Regions from separate parts of the Micromonospora sp. LHW51205 genome, predicted to be linked through region 4. Evidence: riboswitches for the same ligand, from Rfam matches in the RefSeq annotation. Region 4 holds a riboswitch; each other region holds the start of a gene.
The links. A riboswitch is a leader RNA that binds a small molecule or an ion and turns the genes downstream of it on or off. The one in region 4 is predicted to bind cyclic di-AMP.
Positions count from the first base shown of each region.

Region 1: another riboswitch for cyclic di-AMP. It lies ahead of DQE82_RS05480 (hypothetical protein); the one in region 4 lies ahead of DQE82_RS11325 (hypothetical protein).
Region 2: another riboswitch for cyclic di-AMP. It lies ahead of DQE82_RS17440 (C39 family peptidase); the one in region 4 lies ahead of DQE82_RS11325 (hypothetical protein).
Region 3: another riboswitch for cyclic di-AMP. It lies ahead of DQE82_RS07735 (NlpC/P60 family protein); the one in region 4 lies ahead of DQE82_RS11325 (hypothetical protein).

Region 1 covers NZ_QMEZ01000001.1:1,172,592-1,177,646, forward strand. Annotated here, with positions in the region: gene DQE82_RS05450 (cation-translocating P-type ATPase) at 1-350, opposite strand, end outside; gene DQE82_RS05455 (hypothetical protein) at 368-1,324, opposite strand; gene DQE82_RS05460 (heavy-metal-associated domain-containing protein) at 1,360-1,566, opposite strand; gene DQE82_RS05465 (metal-sensitive transcriptional regulator) at 1,647-1,946, shown strand; gene DQE82_RS05470 (SHOCT domain-containing protein) at 2,072-2,281, shown strand; gene DQE82_RS05475 (YibE/F family protein) at 2,446-3,729, shown strand; cyclic di-AMP (ydaO/yuaA leader) riboswitch at 3,884-4,015, shown strand; gene DQE82_RS05480 (hypothetical protein) at 4,019-5,044, shown strand.
Region 2 covers NZ_QMEZ01000004.1:316,403-321,457, reverse strand. Annotated here, with positions in the region: gene DQE82_RS17455 (acyltransferase) at 1-642, shown strand, start outside; gene DQE82_RS17450 (hypothetical protein) at 723-1,055, shown strand; gene DQE82_RS17445 (hypothetical protein) at 1,195-1,959, shown strand; cyclic di-AMP (ydaO/yuaA leader) riboswitch at 2,260-2,400, shown strand; gene DQE82_RS17440 (C39 family peptidase) at 2,607-3,440, shown strand; gene DQE82_RS17435 (alpha/beta fold hydrolase) at 3,686-4,432, shown strand; gene DQE82_RS17430 (CDP-glycerol glycerophosphotransferase family protein) at 4,441-5,055, opposite strand, start outside.
Region 3 covers NZ_QMEZ01000001.1:1,621,713-1,626,767, reverse strand. Annotated here, with positions in the region: gene DQE82_RS07745 (C40 family peptidase) at 1-712, shown strand, start outside; gene DQE82_RS07740 (N-acetylmuramoyl-L-alanine amidase) at 778-2,811, opposite strand; cyclic di-AMP (ydaO/yuaA leader) riboswitch at 3,050-3,187, shown strand; gene DQE82_RS07735 (NlpC/P60 family protein) at 3,201-4,232, shown strand; gene dcd (dCTP deaminase) at 4,297-4,875, opposite strand; gene DQE82_RS07725 (pyridoxamine 5'-phosphate oxidase family protein) at 4,954-5,055, shown strand, end outside.
Region 4 covers NZ_QMEZ01000002.1:725,658-730,712, reverse strand. Annotated here, with positions in the region: gene DQE82_RS11350 (redoxin domain-containing protein) at 1-109, opposite strand, end outside; gene DQE82_RS11345 (BON domain-containing protein) at 169-843, opposite strand; gene DQE82_RS11340 (hypothetical protein) at 1,014-1,418, opposite strand; gene DQE82_RS11335 (STAS domain-containing protein) at 1,840-2,199, shown strand; gene DQE82_RS11330 (SRPBCC family protein) at 2,241-2,777, shown strand; gene DQE82_RS11325 (hypothetical protein) at 2,774-3,853, opposite strand; cyclic di-AMP (ydaO/yuaA leader) riboswitch at 3,858-3,989, opposite strand; gene DQE82_RS11320 (cation diffusion facilitator family transporter) at 4,133-5,047, opposite strand.

The DNA.
Region 1 (5,055 bases), on a different contig from region 4:
GCGAGCACGATCACCGGCAGCGTGAGCACGGCGGAGACCCAGAGCCGGGTACGCGCGACGCGCAGCTCGTCCGCCGGCTCCCCGGCCGCTGCGGCCGCCTGCTCGGGCGGGGGCGGCACCACGGCGGTGTAACCGGTCTTCTCGACGGTGGCGATCAGGTCGGCCGGCGCGATGTCGTCGGCGTACCGGACGGTGGCCTTCTCGGTGGCGTAGTTCACTGTCGCCTCGACGCCGTCCATCCGGTTGAGCTTCTTCTCGATCCGGGCGGCACAGGACGCGCAGGTCATCCCGCCGATCGCCAGTTCGATCAGGTTCGGCGCGGTGGGCAGCGTCTTTCCTGTGGCAGTCATCGCGGCACCTCCGGCGCTCAACTGTGCCCGTGCCCCGGCGTGCCGTGTCCGGCGTCCGGGGTCGGTGCGGTGGTGGATACCGGCGCGGCCGGGTCGCCGGCCAGGACGGTGAATTCGGCGGTGTGCACCGCGTCGCCGTGCCGGAAGTCCAGGTAGAGACGGTACGCCCCGGCCGAGGGCACCTCGGCGGCGAACGTGATCGCCGGACCGGCGGGGGTGCGCCCGTCGCCGGGTGTGCCCTCCGGGTGCACGTGCAGGTACGCCAGGTCGCCCTGCCGCAGCGCCACCAGGTGCCCGTACGCGCCGAGGTAGGGCTGAAGGTCGGTGACCGGTCGCCCGTCGCGGCTGACGGAGAGCGTGAGCCGGCTGGTCCGGCCCGGCTCCGGCGTGCCGGTCAGCGTGACTGTGTAGCCGTCGACGGTGGTGCTGGTCACCGGCGCCGGCAGCGGCCGGGCGGCCAGCTCGCCGGGGACCGTGACGTCCAGGCCGAGGGTCAGCGGCTCGCCGCCTTCGGGCGTGAAGTCGGCGAACGCCCGCCACACCCCGGGGCCGTCGAGCGGGGAGGCGACCCGCCAGGTGCCGTCGCCGGCCATCTCCGGGTGGACGTGCCGGAAGCCGGACAGGTCCCGGCGCGCGACGATCAGGTGCATGCGCTTGTCGTGGGCCACCTCGAAGCGGGTGACCGGCGTGCCGTCCGGGCCGGTGATCCGGAAGGCGAACTGCCCGGCCGGCGCGGTGGCGGGCTGGAGCGTGTAGCCGTCTTCGGAGACGAGCAGCCCGCCGGGCAGGTGCGCGTCGGCGCCGTTCTCGTCACCGTGACCGGTGCCGCCGGTCCCGTGGTCGCTGCCGCTGTCGTCGTGGCGGGTCTCGGCGGCCGGGGCGACGGGATCGGCCAGGTTGCCGATCCCGTACGCCGCGCCGAAGACCGCCACGAGGCCGAGCGCGAAGCCGCTGAGCTTCGTCGCCGTGTTCATGGTTTCTCCTCGGTTCTGCGGGTCCCGTGGACCCGTCACGCACCGACGAGGTCGTAGCCGGCCTCGTCGACCGCCGCGCGGACGGCGTCCGTGTCCAGCGGGTTCTGACTGGTGACGGTGACCCGGCCGGTGGCCAGGTCGACCTGGACGCCGGTGACGCCCGGAAGCGCGCTCAGCTCGGTGCTCACCGAGTTGACGCAGTGGCCGCAGGTCATGCCGCTCACCTGGTAGGTGCTCTCCATGTCGCCCTCCGATCTCATACCCCCTGGGGGTACAGCCGGAACGTTAGCATACCCCCGAGGGGTACGCTATCCTCGTTCTCATGACCGCTCCGTCCAGCCCGACCCGGGGCTACACCGCCAGCAAGGACCAGCTCCTCGCCCGGCTCCGCCGGATCGAGGGTCAGGTCCGTGGCATCGAGAAGATGGTCGAGGACGACCGTTACTGCATCGACGTGCTGACCCAGATCTCGGCCATCCAGGCGGCGCTGGACAAGGTCGGCCTCGGCCTGCTCGACGGGCACGCGCGGCACTGCATGCACGAGGGCGCCGCCGAGGGCCGGGCCGACGAGATGGCGACCGAGATGATGGCCGCCGTCGGCCGCCTGATGAAGCGCGGCTGAACGGGACCTCCGCCTCTCCGAGCAGGGCACATCGACCCGCGCCGACGCGTCCGTGCGGCCGTACCGTCGAAGTGGCGGGCAGGCCGGCCCCGGCGGACCCGCGGTGACGGACGGAGGGCGGCCCGATGATGTGGCAGAGCCCGATGATGGGCTGGATGTGGATCTGGTCCCTGGCGGTGCTGGCGGTGCTGGCAGGGCTCCTCTGGCTGGCCGTGCGGTGGACCGGCCCGCAGCGGTCCGGGCCGACGGCGGCCCGGCGCATCCTCGACGAGCGGTACGCCCGCGGCGAGATCGACGAGGACGAGTACCGGCGACGCCGGGCCGGACTGGCCTGACCCGCGCGGGGCGCGCGTCACCGGTCACGGTGTCCGGGAGCACCCAGCCGGGCTGCCTACCATGTCGGGGCGACGACCCGGACGTGGTCGACACGTCCGCGCCGGCCCGGTGACCAGACCGGTCCGGCGGACCAGGCGTCGCCGCGACCGTTGGGAGAGACGACTTGGGTGCCGACCACACCCGCCCCGCACCGCCCACGCCACCGGGCGTACGGCGGCTGCTCGTCGCCGTGGTGGTGCCGCTGTTCGCGCTCACCGTGATCGCCGCGCTGGTGCTCTGGCCCCGGCAGGACCGGGAGCCGGTCGGCGGCGCGGACGTCCCCCGCTACCACGGCACCGTGACCCGGGTGGTCACCGAACCCTGCCCGCCGACGCCGGAGGCCCCGGAGGGCGCGGGCGGCCCCTGCGGCACCGCGACCGTCGCCGCCGAGCAGGGCCCGGACGCGGGACGGCAGGTCGAGACGCCGCTCCCGGCCGGACCGGGCGCGCCCCGGGTCGAGGTCGGCGACAAGATCGTCCTGGTCGAGCTGATCGACCCGGCCGACCCTTCGGTGAAGTCCTACAACATCGCCGAGCACCAGCGCGGCACACCGCTGATCTGGCTGCTGGTGCTCTTCGCCGCCGCGATCGTGGCGTTCGGCCGCTGGCGCGGGCTCGCCGCGCTCGGCGGCCTGGCGGCCAGCTTCGCCATCCTGCTCGGCTTCGTGCTGCCCGGCATCGGTGGCGGCCAGCCGCCGCTGCTGGTGGCGATCGTGGGCGCCGCGTTGATCATGTTCGTGGTGCTCTACCTGACGCACGGGATCACCGCGCAGACGTCGGTGGCGGTGCTCGGCACGCTCGGCAGCCTGGTGATCACCGGCGTGCTCGGCCTGCTCGCCACGTCCGCCACCCACCTGACCGGCTTCGGCAGCGAGGACGCCACCACCCTGTCCATGTTCCAGGGCGACGTGGACCTGCACGGACTGCTGCTGGCGGGCATCATCATCGGCTCGCTGGGCGTGCTGGACGACGTCACCGTCACCCAGGCGGCCACCGTCACCGAACTCGCGCACGCCAACCCGGGGCTGTCCCGGCGGCAGCTCTACCGGGCGGCGACCCGCGTCGGCCGGGCCCACATCGCGTCCACCGTCAACACCATCGTGCTGGCGTACGCGGGCGCGTCGCTGCCACTGCTGCTCCTGCTGGTCGCCGACTCCCGCCCGGTGAGCCAGATCCTCACCAGCGAGTTCCTCGCCCAGGAGATCGTCCGCAGCGCGGTGGCCACGCTCGGCCTGATCGCCGCCGTACCGCTGACGACCGCACTGGCCGCGATCGTGACCACCGCCGGACGGCGCGCGCCCGGTCCGGAGCCGGCGTCGCCCGTGCCCCCGCCGCCCCGTCCGCCGGCCGGACGCGACGACGCGCTGGAGGCGCTCGGCGGCGGAAAGAGTACGGAGGCGACATGGTGACACTCCGCACGGTGACCATCGATTTCAAACGCGACGCTGGTCACGGTGCGCCACGGCGAAATCTCGCTATTGGTCGGCTTCCGGACGTAGATCCGCAGGAGTGCTGTCGGGTAACCTCGCTGCCGGTCACCGCCGAAGGCGCGCACCGGCGCCAGCGGTGCCGCCGCCCAATCGCCTGCGGGCGAGCCGGGGAACCAGGTACATGGGGTGAATCCGCGCGAGCGGTAGGGGCCACTTCCGTCCCGAACCCGTCAGCTAACCCGGTCGGCGGCCGACGGAAGGGAACACTGTGACGCCACCCCTGCGCCGCTGGCTGACACCCCTGGTGGCCGTGCTGGCCTCGCTGGCAGTGCTGGCCGGGCCGAACTCGGCGACGGCGGCCCCCGCCGCGGCGGCCCCGAAGCCGTCCGGGCACGAGGAGGACGGCGAACCACCGCTCATCACCGAGGCGATCGACAGCGCCAACCGGAACTTCCTCCAGGCGAAGGCGAAGCTGGCCAAGTCGCAGGACCGCCAGCGGCGGCTGGCCGCCGAGGTACAGGCGGCACAGGCCGAACTCGAGGCGCTCAGCCCGCAGGTCAACCAGCTCGCCGCCCAGTCCTACCGGACCGGCCGGATGGGCGCGATGGCGATGCTGCTGGAGAGCAACTCGCCCGACTCGTTCGTCCGCCGCGTCAACGCCCTGGACGAGCTGAACCTCCTCAACGCGCAGCGCCTGGCCGCCATCAACGCGGTCAAGAACCGCGCCGAGACGGCCAAGATCGCGCTCGACGCCGAGGTGCGCGAGCAGGAGAAGCAGAAGAACGCGATGGAGCGCGAGAAGGTGCAGGCCGAACGCGCCCTCAAGCTCGTCGGCGGCCTCGGCTTCACCGGCGGCCTGGTCGACGCCACCTCACCGGTCGCCAAGATCGGCCCCGGCCGCACCGCCGACGGCGGCTGGAAGGCCGAGTCGTGCAGCGAGAACGACCCGACCACCTCGGGCTGCATCACGCCGCGGACGCTGCACGCCTACAAGGAGGTCCGGCGCGCCGGCTACACGCGCTTCGTGGGCTGTTACCGGCCGGGCGGGCCGTGGGAGCACCCCAAGGGCAAGGCGTGCGACTGGTCGCTGCAGAACAGCGGCTTCTCACCCTGGCACAACAACGACACCCGCAAGTACGGCAACGACGTGGCCGCCTTCCTCATCCGCAACGCCGACCGGCTGGGCATCTACTACGTGATCTGGAACCGGCAGATCTGGTTCCCGGCCACCGGCTGGAGGTCGTACAGCGGGCCGTCGAACCACACCGACCACGTCCACATGTCGATGCTCTGACCTGGACGCAG
Region 2 (5,055 bases), on a different contig from region 4:
GTGCCGGAGGAGCAGCGGTGGTGGTTCACCCAGATCTTCCCGGTGACCCGGTCGCTGGAGTTCTGGATGGGGGTGGCCGCCGCCGAGCTGATGCGCCGCCACCGTTGGCGCGGACCGAACCTCGCGGTCGCCACCGGCCTGTTCGTCACCACCTGGGTGGTCGCCGCGCTGTGGATCCCGGCCGAGTTCTGGGCGGCGCTGCTCGCCGTGGCGTACCTGCTGGTCATCGCCGCGGCGGCGGACGCCGACGTGCGCGGCCGGCCCACCCCCTGGCGGTCCCGGCCGATGATCTGGCTCGGTGAGGTCTCGTTCGCCTTCTACCTGGTGCACGTGCTGGTCATGGTCACCGTGCTGCGGCTGACCGGGGACTGGGGGACCGGCCTGCCCGGCTGGCGGGGGCCGCTGGCGGTGCTCGGCTTCCTGCTGCTCACGCTCGCGCTGGCCGCCGCGCTGCACCGCTGGGTGGAGGTGCCGATGATGCGCCTGCTCGGCCCGTCCCGCCGGGCCCGCGCGGCGTCGCGCGCACCGGCCGTGCCGGCTCCGCGCGGGCCCGCCGAGGGCGCGGCCGCCGACGGCGGCGCGCGGTCCGTCTCCGGTCCGGCCGAGGACATCGAGTACGCCGGGCGGCGTCGCCCGGACTGACACGCGCACACGACGGCCGGTCGGTCCGCGACACGCCGTGCGGCGGTGCGTCACTGGGGGTTCGGCGGTAATTTGTACCCGTGCTTCCGATCGCGCTCACCTGCCCCGTGTGGTGGGTGGCGTGCTGGACCGCCCGGATGCTCGCCAGTCTCGCCGTGGTCGTCGCCTGTTCGTTCGGCGCGGCCACGCTGCCGGCCGCCGCCGCCCCGGCCGCGCCAGCCGGCCCGGCGTACGTGAGCACGCCGGCCGCCCCGCGACCGGAATCCGACCGCGCCGCCGAGCGGCAGGCCCGTCCCGACGGCGCACCCGCGCCCGCCGCACGGGCCACCGACACGCTCCCGAACGGCCCGCAGCCGGTCCCGGCCGGCCGGATCACCGCGCCGGTCGGCCTGCGGGCCCCGCCCGCCCGCTGATCCGCCCACGGGCCGCGCCCGTCACCGCACCCACCGAACGTCATCCCGCACCCGCCCCTCGCCGGCCCGGCGCCCCCGCGCCGCGCCCCGACCGGCCGTGCGGATTCTCCCGCCAGGTTCTTCCCGTGAGGTGCCGACCATGTCGCAGACCGCTCTCTACCACTTCCTCACCGCGGTCCCCGAGGCCGCCGCCATCTGGTCCTTTCTGATGCTGCTCGCGTTCGGCCTGCTCGCCGCGCTGGTGGCCCGGCCCGAGCGCGACGGCGTCGCCGAGGTAGCCGCCGATCCGGTGGACCAGGACGCCGCGCGCCGCGACGACCTCGTCCGGTACGCCGAGGAGGTGGCGGTGGCCGCCGCCGGGGCCGCCCAGACGGCCCGTCGCCGCCGGGAACGGTGGCTGGCCGCGCAGGACGAGGCGGAACGCGCCTGGACCGCGTACGACGAGGCGGACAGCGCCGCCCGCCGGCTGGCCGGGGCCGCCCCGCTGGCCGCCCCGCGCACCCCGCGCACCCCGGCGGAGTACGCGGCCCGGGAGCGCTGGCTGCACCACGCCGCCATGACGGCGCACTGGCGCGGCGACCTGTCCGCCCGGCAACTCGCCGACGTGCTGGCGCGCCGCAACGGGTGGGACCCGCGCCGGCACCCGGCCGAGCAGGAGATCGTGCTGGCCCGGGCCGTACGGGACCGGCGCCGGACCGGCTGGGAGAGCGCCGCCGAGCGGGAGCGGCAGGCGTGGCGGGACGCCGAACTGGCCGCCGAGGCCGCCCGTACGCTCGCCGCCGAGGCGTACGCGGCCACCCTGGCGGTGCGGCCCGCCCCGGTGTCCCGCGGCGTGGCGACGATCCCCCTGCCGGTCGGCGCGTCCGTCCGCAACGCCCGCTGGCGTCCGGCCCGGGTCGGCTGAGGCGACCGAATTGTTACCCGGAATGTAGTGAGCCGGCTCACCCCCGGCGCCGAAACGGGCGTGGAGCGCAGAACAGGCCAATGAGCCGCGCCATTGCCGGTCAGGCGCTCGCCGTCTGTCCCCTTTTCGCCTCCCGGGCGCCGTCACCACCGCTTGTCCCATTGAGTGAAGTGAGTAACCGGCTGTTCCGAAATCCGTTACCGGGGATCATGTTTACGCAGGTGGGAGCGCTTGGCAGGGGCAGTACCCGCCGGTAGTGTCGGCGCGTCCGGTGCGGTAACCGATCGCAGAAGGCGACGCCGCGCCGACCCGCCTAATCGTGTCATCACGAACCGGGGAACCATGAGCACCATCGGGGTGAATCCGCGGCCACTGCCGCGGTAGGGCGTACTTCCCGCCCGAATCCGTCAGCTAACCCGGTCGGCGGCCACGGAAGGAGTCCCATCCTCGTGCCCACCCCTCGATCGTCCCCCCGCCTCCACGGCTCCGCGGTACCCGCGCTCGCCTGACGCGACCGGCAAACCGCCCCTGGGCGCCCGGCATCGCGGGCGTACCCGTTCCCCCGGCCCATCCGGCCTGCCAGCACGTGTGAACCCCTCCACGTGCCGGGCCGGCGTGTGCCGATCACGCCCCCCGTGGAGGATTTCGTGAAGCACCACCTGAAGCGTCAGCTGCGGCGGATCGCCACCGAACGCCCGTACCAGATCATCGCCGGATCGGCCGCGGCGCTCGTGCTGGCCGCCGGCGCCGGCACCGCCCTCGCCGCCGGTGAGGACGCCCCGGTCCAGCAGGAGAACACCGCCTCGGTCGCCGAACTCGGCGCACGGCTCGGCGAGCCCGCCAGCCGCAGCGAGGCGCGTATCGGCGTCCCGCCGGCGTCGCCGAGCGCCGAGCCCAGCAAGTCGCCCAGCGCCTCCCCGTCGGCGAAGAAGGCCGCGGCGGACCCGGACGTCACCAAGGCCGCGCCGAAGCCGCCGTCGAGCAAGACGCTGGACTACGACTACCAGGCGCAGATCAACTACTACTACTGCGGCCCGGCCGCCGTGCGCAACGCGCTCAGCGCCACCGGCATCGAGCGCAGCCAGGACGCCCTCGCCGGCCCGCTCGGCACCACCGAGATGGGCACCAACTCGGCCGAGGACACCACGCGCGTGCTCAACCAGCAGGTCAAGGGCAACCCGTACCGGACCCGGATGATTCCCGGCTCGGCCAGCCCGGCCCAGATGGACCGGCTCCAGGCCGACGTGGTCGAGGCGATCAGCAACGGCCGGGGGGTCGTCGCGAACGTCGCCGGCACCGCCACCGACACCAACGGCGGCTGGCACTCGTTCCCCGGCGGCCACTACGTCGCGGTGATCGGCTACAAGGACGACGGCCGGACCGTCCGGATCGCCGACTCGGCCGACCCGTCGCTGCCGTCGTACTGGCTCACCACGATCGACCTGGCGCACTGGATCGCCAGCCGCGGCTACTCCGCCTGACCGCCCCGCACCCTGCGAAGGCCGGCACCCCGTCCCGGGGCGCCGGCCTTCCCCGTCCCCGCCCGCCCCTCGCCCGCCGCCCTCTCGGCGCGCCGATCTTGGACTTGTGGCGCCTGGTATGCCCGGCTCGCCCCGCTATGGGAGGCACCACAACTCCAAGATCGGCGGCGAGGGCGAGGGCGGGCGGTTTGGGCGGGGCGGGTTCGGTCTCGCGTGTCCGGGGCGGGCGGTGGCAGACTGCGCCAATGGGCGATGCGACGGGGAACCGGCACCTGATTCTCCTGCACGGCATGGGCGCCACCGGCGAAGTGTGGCTGCCCTGGGCGCCGCTGCTGGAGCGCCGCTGGCCCGGGCGCTGGCTCGCCCCCGACCTGGCCGGCCACGGCTGGTCGCCGCCGCTCGACGGCTACTCGTTCGACGCCCTGGCCCAGCGCGTCGCAGACGGGCTCGGTCCGCTCCGGCTGGGCCCGCACGACCGGCTGGTGCTGCTCGGACACTCGCTCGGCGGGGTGGTGGCGCTGGCGCTCGCGGCCCGGCAGCGGGCTCTTCCGGTCGACGCGGTGGTGGGGCTCGGCATCAAGGCGGTCTGGTCCCCGGCCGAGCTGGCGAAGGCGAGCGAGCTGGCCGCCCGGCCGGTCACCTGGTTCGCCACCCGGGACGAGGCGGCCCGCCGCTACCTGCGCGTCTCGGGGCTGGCCGGGCTGTTCGCCCCGGACCACCCGGTGGTGGAGGCGGGGCTGCGGCGGGTCGACGGCCGCTGGCGGCTGGCGATGGACCCGGCCGCGTTCGCGGTCGGCGAGCCTCGGCTGCCCGCCCAGCTGGCCGCGACCGGCGTGCCGGTGCTGCTGGCCCGCGGCGAGCAGGACCCGATGGTGAGCGACGCGCAGCTCAAGGAGCTGGGCGTGCCGGTGGCCACCCTGCCCGGCCTGGGCCACAACGCGCACGTCGAGGACCCGGCCGCCGTGCTCGCCCTGCTCGACGCGTACCTGTAGAGCGGGGCCTACACGACGGCGCGCTGCGCCGGGACCGCCCAGTCGGCCTCCAGCTCGCGGCGGGCGGCGGCGAGGAACGCCTCGGCGTAGGCGTCGGCGGGGAAGTCGCCCAGGTAGCGGGTGCGCGCCGCCCAGCGCTGCGCGGCCTTCGGGTCGGCGTCGAGCAGGTCGGTGATCACCTGGTCCACGTTGGACATGTCGCGTCGCAGCACGTAGCCGGACGCCGCGAGCGGGAACCGCTCGACGAAGTGTTCGCCGTCGGCGCCGGTGTCGGTGACCGCGTACGGCTTGCCGGAGTAGAGCCAGTCGGAGATGACGCCGGAGACGTCGGAGACCAGCGCGTCGGCGCGGTTGACGCACTCGGTGAGCGTCAGCTCGCGGGCCGCGGCGGCGCCGAACAGGTGCGGGCGGCCGGTCTTGGCCCGGTCGGCGGCGAGCAGCTCGGTGAGCCGGGCGAGCTGGCGGGCCGAGGCCGGGTTCTTGTCGGTGTACGGGTGGGCGCGCAGGATCACCGCCGCCCCGCGGTCGATCAGCCGGCGGATCAGCGTCTCGGCCACCGGCAGCGAGCAGTAGTTGGCGTCGGCGTGGTGCCCGGTCCAGGTCGGGGTGTAGAGGACCGTCGG
Region 3 (5,055 bases), on a different contig from region 4:
CTCCACGCTCGCCATGAACAAGGTTGGCGACATCGCGGCCCGCTACTACATCCAGGGCCCGTCGCAGGAGCTGGGCGCGCTGCTGGTGAGCACCAAGCCGGGCACGCTGGCCGAGCAGCTGGTCATGCTGGACCGGATCGCCGACGACCAGCGCCGTCAGATCGCCGGTGTGCTCAAGGTGCGGGACGAGTACAACAGGCAGAAGGAGAAGCTCGACGAGCTGATCGAGCTGGAGACCAAGCAGCAGAACGACCTCGCGGCGAAGAAGAAGCAGATCGACTCGGAGATCAAGCGACTCACCGCGATGCTGCCGGTGACCTCGATCCGCCCGGCGGGCTGCCCGAAGATCGACGGCGTGGTGAGTAGCGCCGCGCGTACCGCGATCGCGACGGCGTGCGCCCAGGTCGGCGACCCGTACGTGTGGGGCGCCACCGGCCCGAACGCGTTCGACTGCTCCGGCCTCACGCAGTACGCGTACAAGGCGGCGGGCATCTCGCTCACCCACTTCACCGGCGCGCAGTGGAACGAGGGCCGCAAGGTGTCCCGTTCCGAGGCGCGCCCGGGTGACCTGGTGTTCTTCGGCTCCGATCTGCATCACGTCGGGCTCTATCTCGGCAACGGGGTGATGGTGCACGCGCCCCGGACAGGCAAGCCGGTCCAGGTGTCGAGCATCAACACCCAGCCGCTCGCCGGCTTCGTCCGGGTCACCTGACCTCGGTCACACCGAAAGGCCCCCGGTCCGCACGGACCGGGGGCCTTCGCGTTCTCGGGGAGAGGTCAGCGCGGCGCGCCGACCGGGGACGGCAGGATCAGCACGTCGTCCAGGTTCACGAACATGATCCGGTGGCCGAACTGGACCTGCACGTACTGGTTCTTCCCGCGTACCACGGTCCGGTCACCCGGCGCGGAACCGTCGAACGAGACCGCCCGGTAGTACTCGCCGGGCAGCACCCCGCCGACCGCGTACCGCTGGCCGGCGGCGAACGTGTACTGCAGCGGAGAGATGGCCTGGTACGGGATGGTGTCCGGGTAGGCGGACTGCTCCGGGTAGGCGCGGCCGTACACCGGGATGGTGGCCTTGCCGGGCCGCGGGGTCACCACGAAGCCGGTGGCCCACTTGGCGGTGGGCGCGGAGGCCGGGTTGTGGAACCACGCCTTCTGGCCGAGGTACCAGATCGCGGTCCAGTCGCCCTGCCGGCCGGCGAGCGCGTACGTCTGGCCGGCCGAGGCGCGGGCGCCGTGGTCGGAGATGTACATGGTGTCCGGCGTGCCGTCCGGGCGCAGCCCGAGGTCGTTGACGAGCGGGGCGTCCGGGCTCGGCGCGGTCCGCAGGATCACCGCGGAGGAGCCGCGCGAGGGGCACGGCTGCGCCGGCGGGGTGGGCGTCGGGACGCCCGGCGGCTGCTGGTTGCAGCCGGTGAACGCGGGCCGGTTGGTGGCGAAGTCCGGGTCGATGGTGACCAGGCCGGTCTTCGCCGTGCCGGTGCCGCGGAACGGCGCCTTCATCAGGTCGAAGTAGTGCGACCAGTCCCAGTAGGGCCCCGGGTCCCAGTGCATGCCGCCCACGTTGGCGGCGGTGATGCCGGGCACGTTGTCGTGGCCGATGATGTGCTGCCGGTCCATCGGGATGCCGAACTTCAGCGCCAGGTGGCGGACCAGCTTGGCGGAGGTGCGGTACATCGCCTCGGTGTACCAGGTGCCCTGGCCGGCGAAGCCCTCGTGCTCCAGGCCGATGGACTTGGCGTTGACGTACCAGTTGCCGGCGTGCCAGCCCACGTCCTTGGTCTTGATGTGCTGGGCGATGTAGCCGTCCACCGAGCGCAGCGTGTAGTGCCAGCCCAGGTAGTCGGCCCGCTTCACCAGGTCGACGCTCGGGCCGAAGTAGCCCTCGGTGTCGTGGATGACGATGTACTCGATCTTCTGCTGCTTCGGCCGGTCAGCCAGGTCGTGGTTGCCGTAGTCGCCCGGGTCGTCGCTGAGCTGCTCGTAGGGCGCGGGAATCCACTCGCAGGCCAGCCGGACCGGGCACTCCAGCCCGTCCGGCCGCTGCGCGGTGCGCAGGCCGAGGCGGGCCAGCCGGGAGCGGTCCGGCTTCGCGGCGGTGGCGGCGAGCGTGACCCGCTGGCCGTCGTCGGTGGTCCGGGTGGCGCCCTGGCCGAGCTGGTCGTACACCTCGTCGGCGAAGGCCGCCGCCGCGTCGGCGGTGTCCGCGCCGGAGTAGCGGGCCACCGCGGCGTACCAGGCCGCCGGGTCGGTGCCGGCGCCGACCGGCCCGCCCAGAGCCTTCTGGTACGACGACAGCAGCGCCGCGCCGCCGCGGATGTTCGCGGCCGGGTCGGTGCGCAGCGTCCCCGCGTCCAGCCCGGTGAGCGCGGCGGCCGCGTCGAGCGTCTGGAGCGAGGCGCTCGGCAGCGGCGTCTCCCGCGTCGGCGCGGCGGCGGTGGCCGGGTCGAGCTTCAGCGGCCGGGAGTCGTCGCCGCGCGGGTCCTCGTCCTCGTCGACGTGGGCGCTGCCCGGCGTGGCGAGGATGTGCGCGGCGTCGGTCAGGTGCATCGGGCCGTAGCCGCCGCTGGTGCTGGGCTGACCCGGGTGGGTGTCCCAGCGGGACTCCAGATAGGAGACACCGAGCAGCACGTTCTGGGGCACGCCGTACTCGGCCGCGGCGGCGGCGTATTGTTGTTGCCGGTCGCTCGCGGGCGCGGACGTGTCCGGCGCGGCGGTAACCGGGCCGGTGGTCGCCAGCGCGGTGGCCGTGGCCACGGCGGCGGCGAGCAGTATCCGTCTGCCCGACGGCGGGGCGGAGAGATGCATCGAACCTCCTGGACAGGGATGGGGGTCACTGCGTTTCCACCCTCACTCCGCACACCCGCGATGGTCAATACCTTTCCAGTAAGTAATCAGTCGTGAAAGAAAATTTCACCTCCGTGCGCGGTGTGGCGCTGGATCGCGTACGGAGTGTCACGGCGCTGGAAGTTGCGGATCGATAACGGTGGTCCCTACTCTGGTGAATCGTCGGCCGCACGTCTCACCGTCCAACCCGGTCGGTGACGGTCCGACACCGCCGAGTCGCCTCCGGGCGAGCCGGGGAACCAGGTACCTGGGGTGAATCCGCAGCGCTGCTGCGGTAGGGCGGCTCCCTTCCCGCCCGAATCCGTCAGCTAACCCGGTAGGCGGTACGGAAGAAGGAGTACGGACGCCCGGTGGCACTCCATGCCCCGCGGCCGTCGTCGAACCGGTCGGTCGACCGGTCCAGCGCCGCGCCGCGTTCCCGCTGGTCCCGCTTCACCACCGCCCTCGCCGCACTGGTCGGCACCGCCGTCGTACTGACCGGCGGCGCCACTGCGGCACACGCCGAACCCTCGGTCGCCGAGATCGAGGCCCAGATCGACCGCGACTGGAACAAGCTCGAACCGGTCATCGAGCAGGTCAACGACGTACGCGAGCAGCTCGCCGCGCGGCGCAGGCAGGCCGACGCGCTCGGCCGCCAGATCGCACCCCTCCAGGCGCGGGTGGACGCCGCGCTCGGTCAGGTGGGCGGCCTCGCCGCCGACGCCTACAAGGCCGACAACCTCTCCACGGTCAACGCGCTGCTCGGCAGCCGCTCACCCGGTGACCTGGTCGACGGCCTGGAGCTGCTCGACCGCTTCGCGCACCGCCAGCACGAGCAGGTGCGCTCGGTCGCCGCGCTGCGCGACGAGCTGGCGGCGAAGAAGAAGCCGCTGGACGAGATGATCGCCGGCCTGGCGCGCACCGAGGCCCAGCTCGCGGCGAAGAAGAAGCAGATCGACGCCGAGATCGCCAAGCTGGAGAAGCTGCGGCTCAAGGTGTACGGCAAGGGCGGCGGCGGCCCGCTGCGCCCGGCGCCCTGCCCGGCCGGCTATCCCGGCGGCCCGGCCGGTGCGGCGGTGAAGTTCGCCTGCGCCCAGATCGGCAAGATCTACGTCTGGGGCGCCGCCGGCCCGGACCACTTCGACTGCTCGGGCCTCACCATGGCGGCCTGGGCCAAGGGCGGCGTCTCGCTGCCGCACAGCGCACGCCAGCAGCACGGCGTGACGAAGCGCATCAGCCGGGCCGAGCTGCGCGCCGGCGACCTCGTCTTCTACTACAGCGACCTGCACCACGTGGCGATGTACGTGGGCGACGGCTGGGTGGTGCACGCCTCCCAGTCCGGCAAGCCCATCACGATGAAGCGGGTCGACGACGGCGACATCAACAGCTACGGCCGCGTGTAAGGAAGGGCCCCCTCTTAACGCCTCCGGTAGAGGAGGGGGCCCTTCTTAACAACTGCGGGCGGCGTCAGCGCGTCGGCCAGGTGCGCCAGCTCTGCCAGGACCGGCTCGGCGTCGGGCCGCGCTGCCCCTGGTAACGCGAGCCGTAGACGGCCGAGCCGTACGGGTGCTCGGCCGGCGAGGAGAGCCGGAAGATGCAGAGCTGGCCGATCTTCATGCCGGGCCAGAGCGTGATCGGCAGGTTCGCCACGTTCGACAGCTCCAGCGTGACGTGACCGGAGAAGCCGGGGTCGATGAAGCCGGCTGTCGAGTGGGTCAGCAGCCCCAGCCGCCCCAGGCTCGACTTGCCCTCGAGCCGGCCCGCGAGCTGGTCGCCCAGCGAGATCACCTCAAGCGTGGAGGCGAGCACGAACTCGCCCGGGTGCAGCACGAACGGCTGGCCCTCGGGCACCTCCACCATCGAGGTGAGGTCGTCCTGCTGGACCGACGGGTCGATGTGGGTGTAGAGGTGGTTGTTGAAGACCCGAAAGAGCCGGTCCAGGCGTACGTCGATGCTCGACGGCTGCACCAGCGTGGGCTCGAAGGGCTCCAGCGCGAGCGTGCCGGCCTTGATCTCGGAGATCAGGTCGCGGTCGGAGAGCAGCATCGGAACACCATAGCGACCGGTATGGGTGACCTGCGTGTCGCACTACTTCTTCGTACACGTGTTCGATAGGATGTCCGCATGGCTTCCTGGTCCGAATTCGCCGCCGACGAGCCCCGCCTCGCCGGCGAGATCCGCCTCCTGATGCAGCAGTACGGGCCGGGCTTCGGCTACCTCGCCACG
Region 4 (5,055 bases):
GACGGCCCCGGAACTGCCCGGGACCCACCTGTCGCCCGTCCGGCGCCGCCGGCAGCGTGAACCCGGGGGCGGCCCGCCCGGGTGTGATCAGCCCGTTCGGATCACTCATGCCTCCCACCATGGCGGGCGCCCGGGTGAGGCGGGCTCACCCGGGCGGGGTGGTTCGGCTCAGCGCACGACCAGGTGGTTGTGCACCTCCCGGATGCCGGGGGCGTTCCACACCACCCGCTCGATCTCCGCGCGCTCGCCGGGCGAGTGGACCTGCCCGCCCAGCACGACGGTGTCGCCGTGCACCCGGACGTCGACGCTCTCGGCCTCGGTGGCGGCGTTGCGCGCGAGCGCGTCCACGATCCGTTCGGCCAGGTCGTGGCCGTCGGCGCGGACCGCCGGGCGCACGGCGATCCCGTTGCTCACCCCGCGTACGCCGGTGAGCCGGGCGACCGACCGTTCGGCGGCCCGCCGCTGGTACTCCCACTCGACGTCGCCGTGCAGCGTGACCCAGCCGTCGGAGACCGTCACCTGCAGCGTCTCGACCGGCACGAACGCGTCCCATTCCAGCGCCCGTACGGCCGCGACGGCGATCTCCGGGTCCTCCCGGCCGGCCGCGGTGGCGATCTGGACGGCGAGGTCGTTGGCGACCGCGCGGACCCGGGCGGCCCGGTGCGCGGCCCGCTCGGCAGCCCACTTCTTGGCGTAGCTGTCCACCCGGCCGGTCAGCGTCACCACGCCCTCGGTGACGGTTACGCCGATCTCGTCCGGGCCGACCCGGGGCTCCCAGGTCAGTTCGTCGAGCACCGCGGACTGGATGTCCCGGTCGGTGCGCGTGATCGTGTCGGTGGCCATCCGGCTCTCCCTCCGTCGATGGCGGCGCGGGCACGCGGTCCCGCACCCGCGATCCTGCGCGTGTCCGGGGTGACCGGCCCTCACCCGGTCCGGGTGGGGGAGCGCACCACGCGGCACGGTGGCCGCCCCCGGGAGTGCCGGGAGCGGCCACCGTGCCGGTCGGGTGGGGTTCAGCCGTCCAGGCCGGCCGGGGAGTTCGGGCGGTCCACGTCCACGAACTCGATCTCGTCCGCGGCGCGGTCGCGGCTGCCCGCGGCGCGCGCGGCGGTGCCGGCGGCCCAGCCGATCGCCGCGCCCGCGAGCGCCGCCGCGATCAGCAGCGTCCAGGGCAGGGCGGGCCGGCGTCCGGCCAGCGCGTCGAAGGCGAGCGTGGCCCGCCGGCGCGCCTCCTCGGCGGCGGAGCCGACCAGGTCGGTGGCGTCGTCGGCGAAGCCGGAGGAGTTGCGGCGGGCGCTGCGGGTGGCGTCGCGCACGCTGTCACCGGCGGAGCCGGCCGCGGAGAGCAGGTGCTGCCACGCCTGGTCGGCGACCCGCTCGGCCTTGCCCCGGCGGTCCAGCAGGTTGGATCCGAACATCGTTCTACCTCCTCGGGTGCCGAAGGCCGGCGGCCACTTCGGACTCCGGTGTCCATCCGGCGCGTTCACTGTCTCGGGGCAGTGCCCCACCGGCGCACGCGGCAAACCCTCGCGGTGGTGCCCGGCTCGTGAGCAGCGAACGGGACGAACCACCCGAACGCGCCGGGACCGGTGCCGACGGGACGTGCGCGCGCCCGCTACCCTGGTCGGCGGATCGACGGGTCCGACCGGCCGTACGGCTGGCCGCGGCCCGCGTCGAAGGGGAAACTGGAACCCGGAGGTCCGGATTGGGAGCGCCCAGGTGTGCCCAGTTCGCGAATTGCTCATCCCGGGGGGTGGCGACCGGGCCGTTGGAGGAATACTCTCGGTCGCGGCCCGCGTACTGATGAGGCGCCCGTCAAGGGCGAGTGGAGGTGCTCGCGTGAGCCTGTCGATCGTGAAGTCGGTGCGGCCGGGTGGTGTCGTCCAGATCGCGCCCCGTGGGGAGATCGACGTCGACACCGCGTACGAGGTGCGGGAAGCGATCGCCGAGGTGCTCGCGAAGGGCCGTCCCTCGCGCATCGAGCTGAACATGCGGCTCGTCACGTTCATCGACTCGGTCGGCATCAGCGCCATGGTGGCCGGCTTCCAGACCTGCGAGGTCAGCGGCGTCAAGCTCGTGGTCACCGAGCCGAGCCGGTTCGTGCACCGGCAGCTCTGGGTGACCGGCCTGCTCGGCCTCTTCGGCGCTCCCGAGCCGTGGTTCGCCGACGACACCCCCGAGGTGCTGCCCGGCGCCTGAGCGCCGTTCGCACCCCCTGCGGCCAGGGGACCTTCTACCCGTTGCCAGCCCGGCGTCGGTACGGGACGATCGTCGCGACGTACGACGGCGAGGGGGCCCGCTTGCAGAGCAGCGACAGCTTCAGCTACACCGTGCAGGCCCGGTGCAGCCGGGCCGACGCGGTGGCACTGCTGGGTGACCTGAGTCGCCAGGGCGAGCTGCATCCGCTGATCGTCCGGGTCCGGCAGCTGCCGGCCCGGCCGGGCGCGCTGGCCAGCTACGCGATCACCGACCGGCTGCAACTGGGCCCGCTGCACTTCCCGGTCACGTACCAGGCGGACGTGCTGGTCGCGAGCGAGGACGAGGTGGTCACTGTGGCCCGGCAGCAGCCGGCGACGACGGTGCGCAACCACACCCGGCTGCGCGACGAGCCCGACGGCACCGTGCGCATCGACGTGGAGATCACGCTCACCGCGCCGGCGCCGCTGTTCGGGTACGCGTTCCGCCAGGCCCGGGCGGCTCACCTGAGCCTGGCGGCCCGTCTCGGCGCGACGCTGGAGGGCCGGCCCGATCCGGCCGGCCCCCCGGGAGCGCGCTAGTACACCGACAGGTGCACGTGGTTGGTGTGGTCGCTGGACGGGTCTCCGTTGCCGCCGCTGTACGACTTCCACCCGCTGCTGGGCAGCCAGATCTGCTTGAACCAGATCACGTAGAGCACGGCGAGCGGGTCGGCGTTGCGCACGAAGTACGCGGCCAGGTTGTTGCCGTACGTCCGGTCACCGCCGCTGGCCACGCCGCCGAAGCCGTTCTTCTGGGCGGCGAAGTCGCAGGCCCGCCCCTTCGGGTGCTCACCCGAGCCGCTGGGCCGGTGGCACGAGACGTACCTGGTGAAACCGGCCGCCTTGGCCTGCTGCAGCGCGTGCAGCGTCCGCGGGGTGATGCAGCCGTTGGCCGGGGTCGGGTCGTTGACGCTGCACGACTCCGACGGCCACGAGCCGTCCGAGTTGCGTGGCGCGGGCTTCGCGTTCTTGCTTGAGGTGCCCTGGACGCTGCTGCCGCCGCCGCTGCTGTTGTTGCGTGCGGAACGTTCGTTGGCCACTTCGAGCGCGCGCTCGGCCTGCTCCTTGCGCTTGCCCATCACCTCGACCTGCTTGCGTTGCTCGCGGATCTCGGTGTCGAGCGCGGCCCGGGTGCGGGTGGCCTCGTCCCGGGTGGTGATCAGCTCGCGCACCGTGCGGTCCTCGTGCGCGGCGACCTGTTCCAGCGTGGCGGCCCGGTCCATGAAGCCCGCCGGGCTGCTGCTGTCGAGCAGCGCCGCGGCGGTGCCGAGGCGGCCCGCGCGGTACGCCACCCCGGCGATCTCACCGACCTTGGCGTCACGTACGGCCAGCTCGGCGCCGACCTTCGCGAGCTGGTCGTTGAGCTGCTTCTGGCGGTTCACCGACCGGTTCAGCGCGGCCTTCGCCTCCAGCCAGCCCTTGCTGGCCGCGTCGAGTTGGGCGCGCAGCTCGGGCGTGCCGCCCTCGTCGTCGCCGGGCGCGGCGGCGAGCAGGGCGGTCCGGGGCGCCGCCGAGGCGGGGGAGGCCGGAACGGTCGCGACGCCGACAGTCAGCGTCGCGACGAGCAGGGCCGCCAACCGGGCGGCCGTCCGTCGTACAGGTGCCACTGGGGGCATTCACATGTCCTTCCGTCAACCGCCGACCGGGTTAGCTGACGGGTTCGGGACGGAAGATCCCTACCGCTGACGCGGATGCACCCCACGTACGTGGTTCCCCGGCTCGCCCCTTCGGGCGATTAGGCGACGGCCACCCCACCTGCGCCGGTGACGCCGGTGGCTGCGGCCGCGACCGAGCCTACCGGCGCGGCCCGGGCGTGGCTCCGTTGCGCAGTGCCGCATGGTGGGGCAAAACCGACATAAGTGTACAGCAGTCACGGTGATTTAAGTCTGCCCTAATCACCACTCGGTCTTTCCGCACACTCCGGCTGACGCTCCGGGTTCGACCTGCAACGTGGCGTGATCGATGGAGAAGTCCTCGTGCAGCGCCGTCCGCGCGGCGGCCAGCACCCCGGCCGGGTCCACGCCCGGGTCGGTGGTCAGGTGCGCCGAGGCCACCTCCATGCCCGAGGTGAGCGTCCAGACGTGCAGGTCGTGCACCTCGGCCACGCCGGGGACCGCGGCCAGCCGGTCGTGCACGGCGGTCACCTGGAGGTGCTCCGGCGCCGCCTGCACCAGGATGCGCACCGCGGCCCGGCCGAGCCGCCAGGTGCGCGGCAGGATGAACAGGCCGATCCCGACGGCGACCAGTGGGTCCGCCCACCACCAGTCGGTCACCGCGATGACCAGCGCCGCGGCGATCACGCCGAGCGAGCCGAGCAGGTCGCCGAGCACCTCCAGGTACGCGCCGCGCAGGTTGATGCTCTCCTTCGCCCCGGCGCGCAGCAGCGCGAAGGCGACGATGTTGGCGAGCAGGCCGAGCACCGCCACCACGAGCATCGGGCCGGCCAGCACCTCCGGCGGCTCGCCGAAGCGGCGTACCGCCTCGATCAGGACGTAGACCGCGACGGCGCCGAGCAGCACGGCGTTGGCGAGGGCGGCGAGCACCTCCAGCCGGTAGAGGCCGAACGTGCGCTGCGGGTCGGTGCCGGCGCGCCGGGTGGCGGTGATCGCCGCGAGGGCCATGCCGATGCCGAGCACGTCGGTGAACATGTGCCCGGCGTCGGAGAGCAGGGCGAGCGAGCCGGTGGTGAAGGCGGCCACCGCCTCGACCACCATCAGGACGGCGAGCAGCGCGAACGCGGCCCAGAGCCGGCCTGCGTGGCGGTGTGCCGCGTTGGCCACCGCGCTGCTGTGGTCATGACCTGCGCCCACGCCAACAC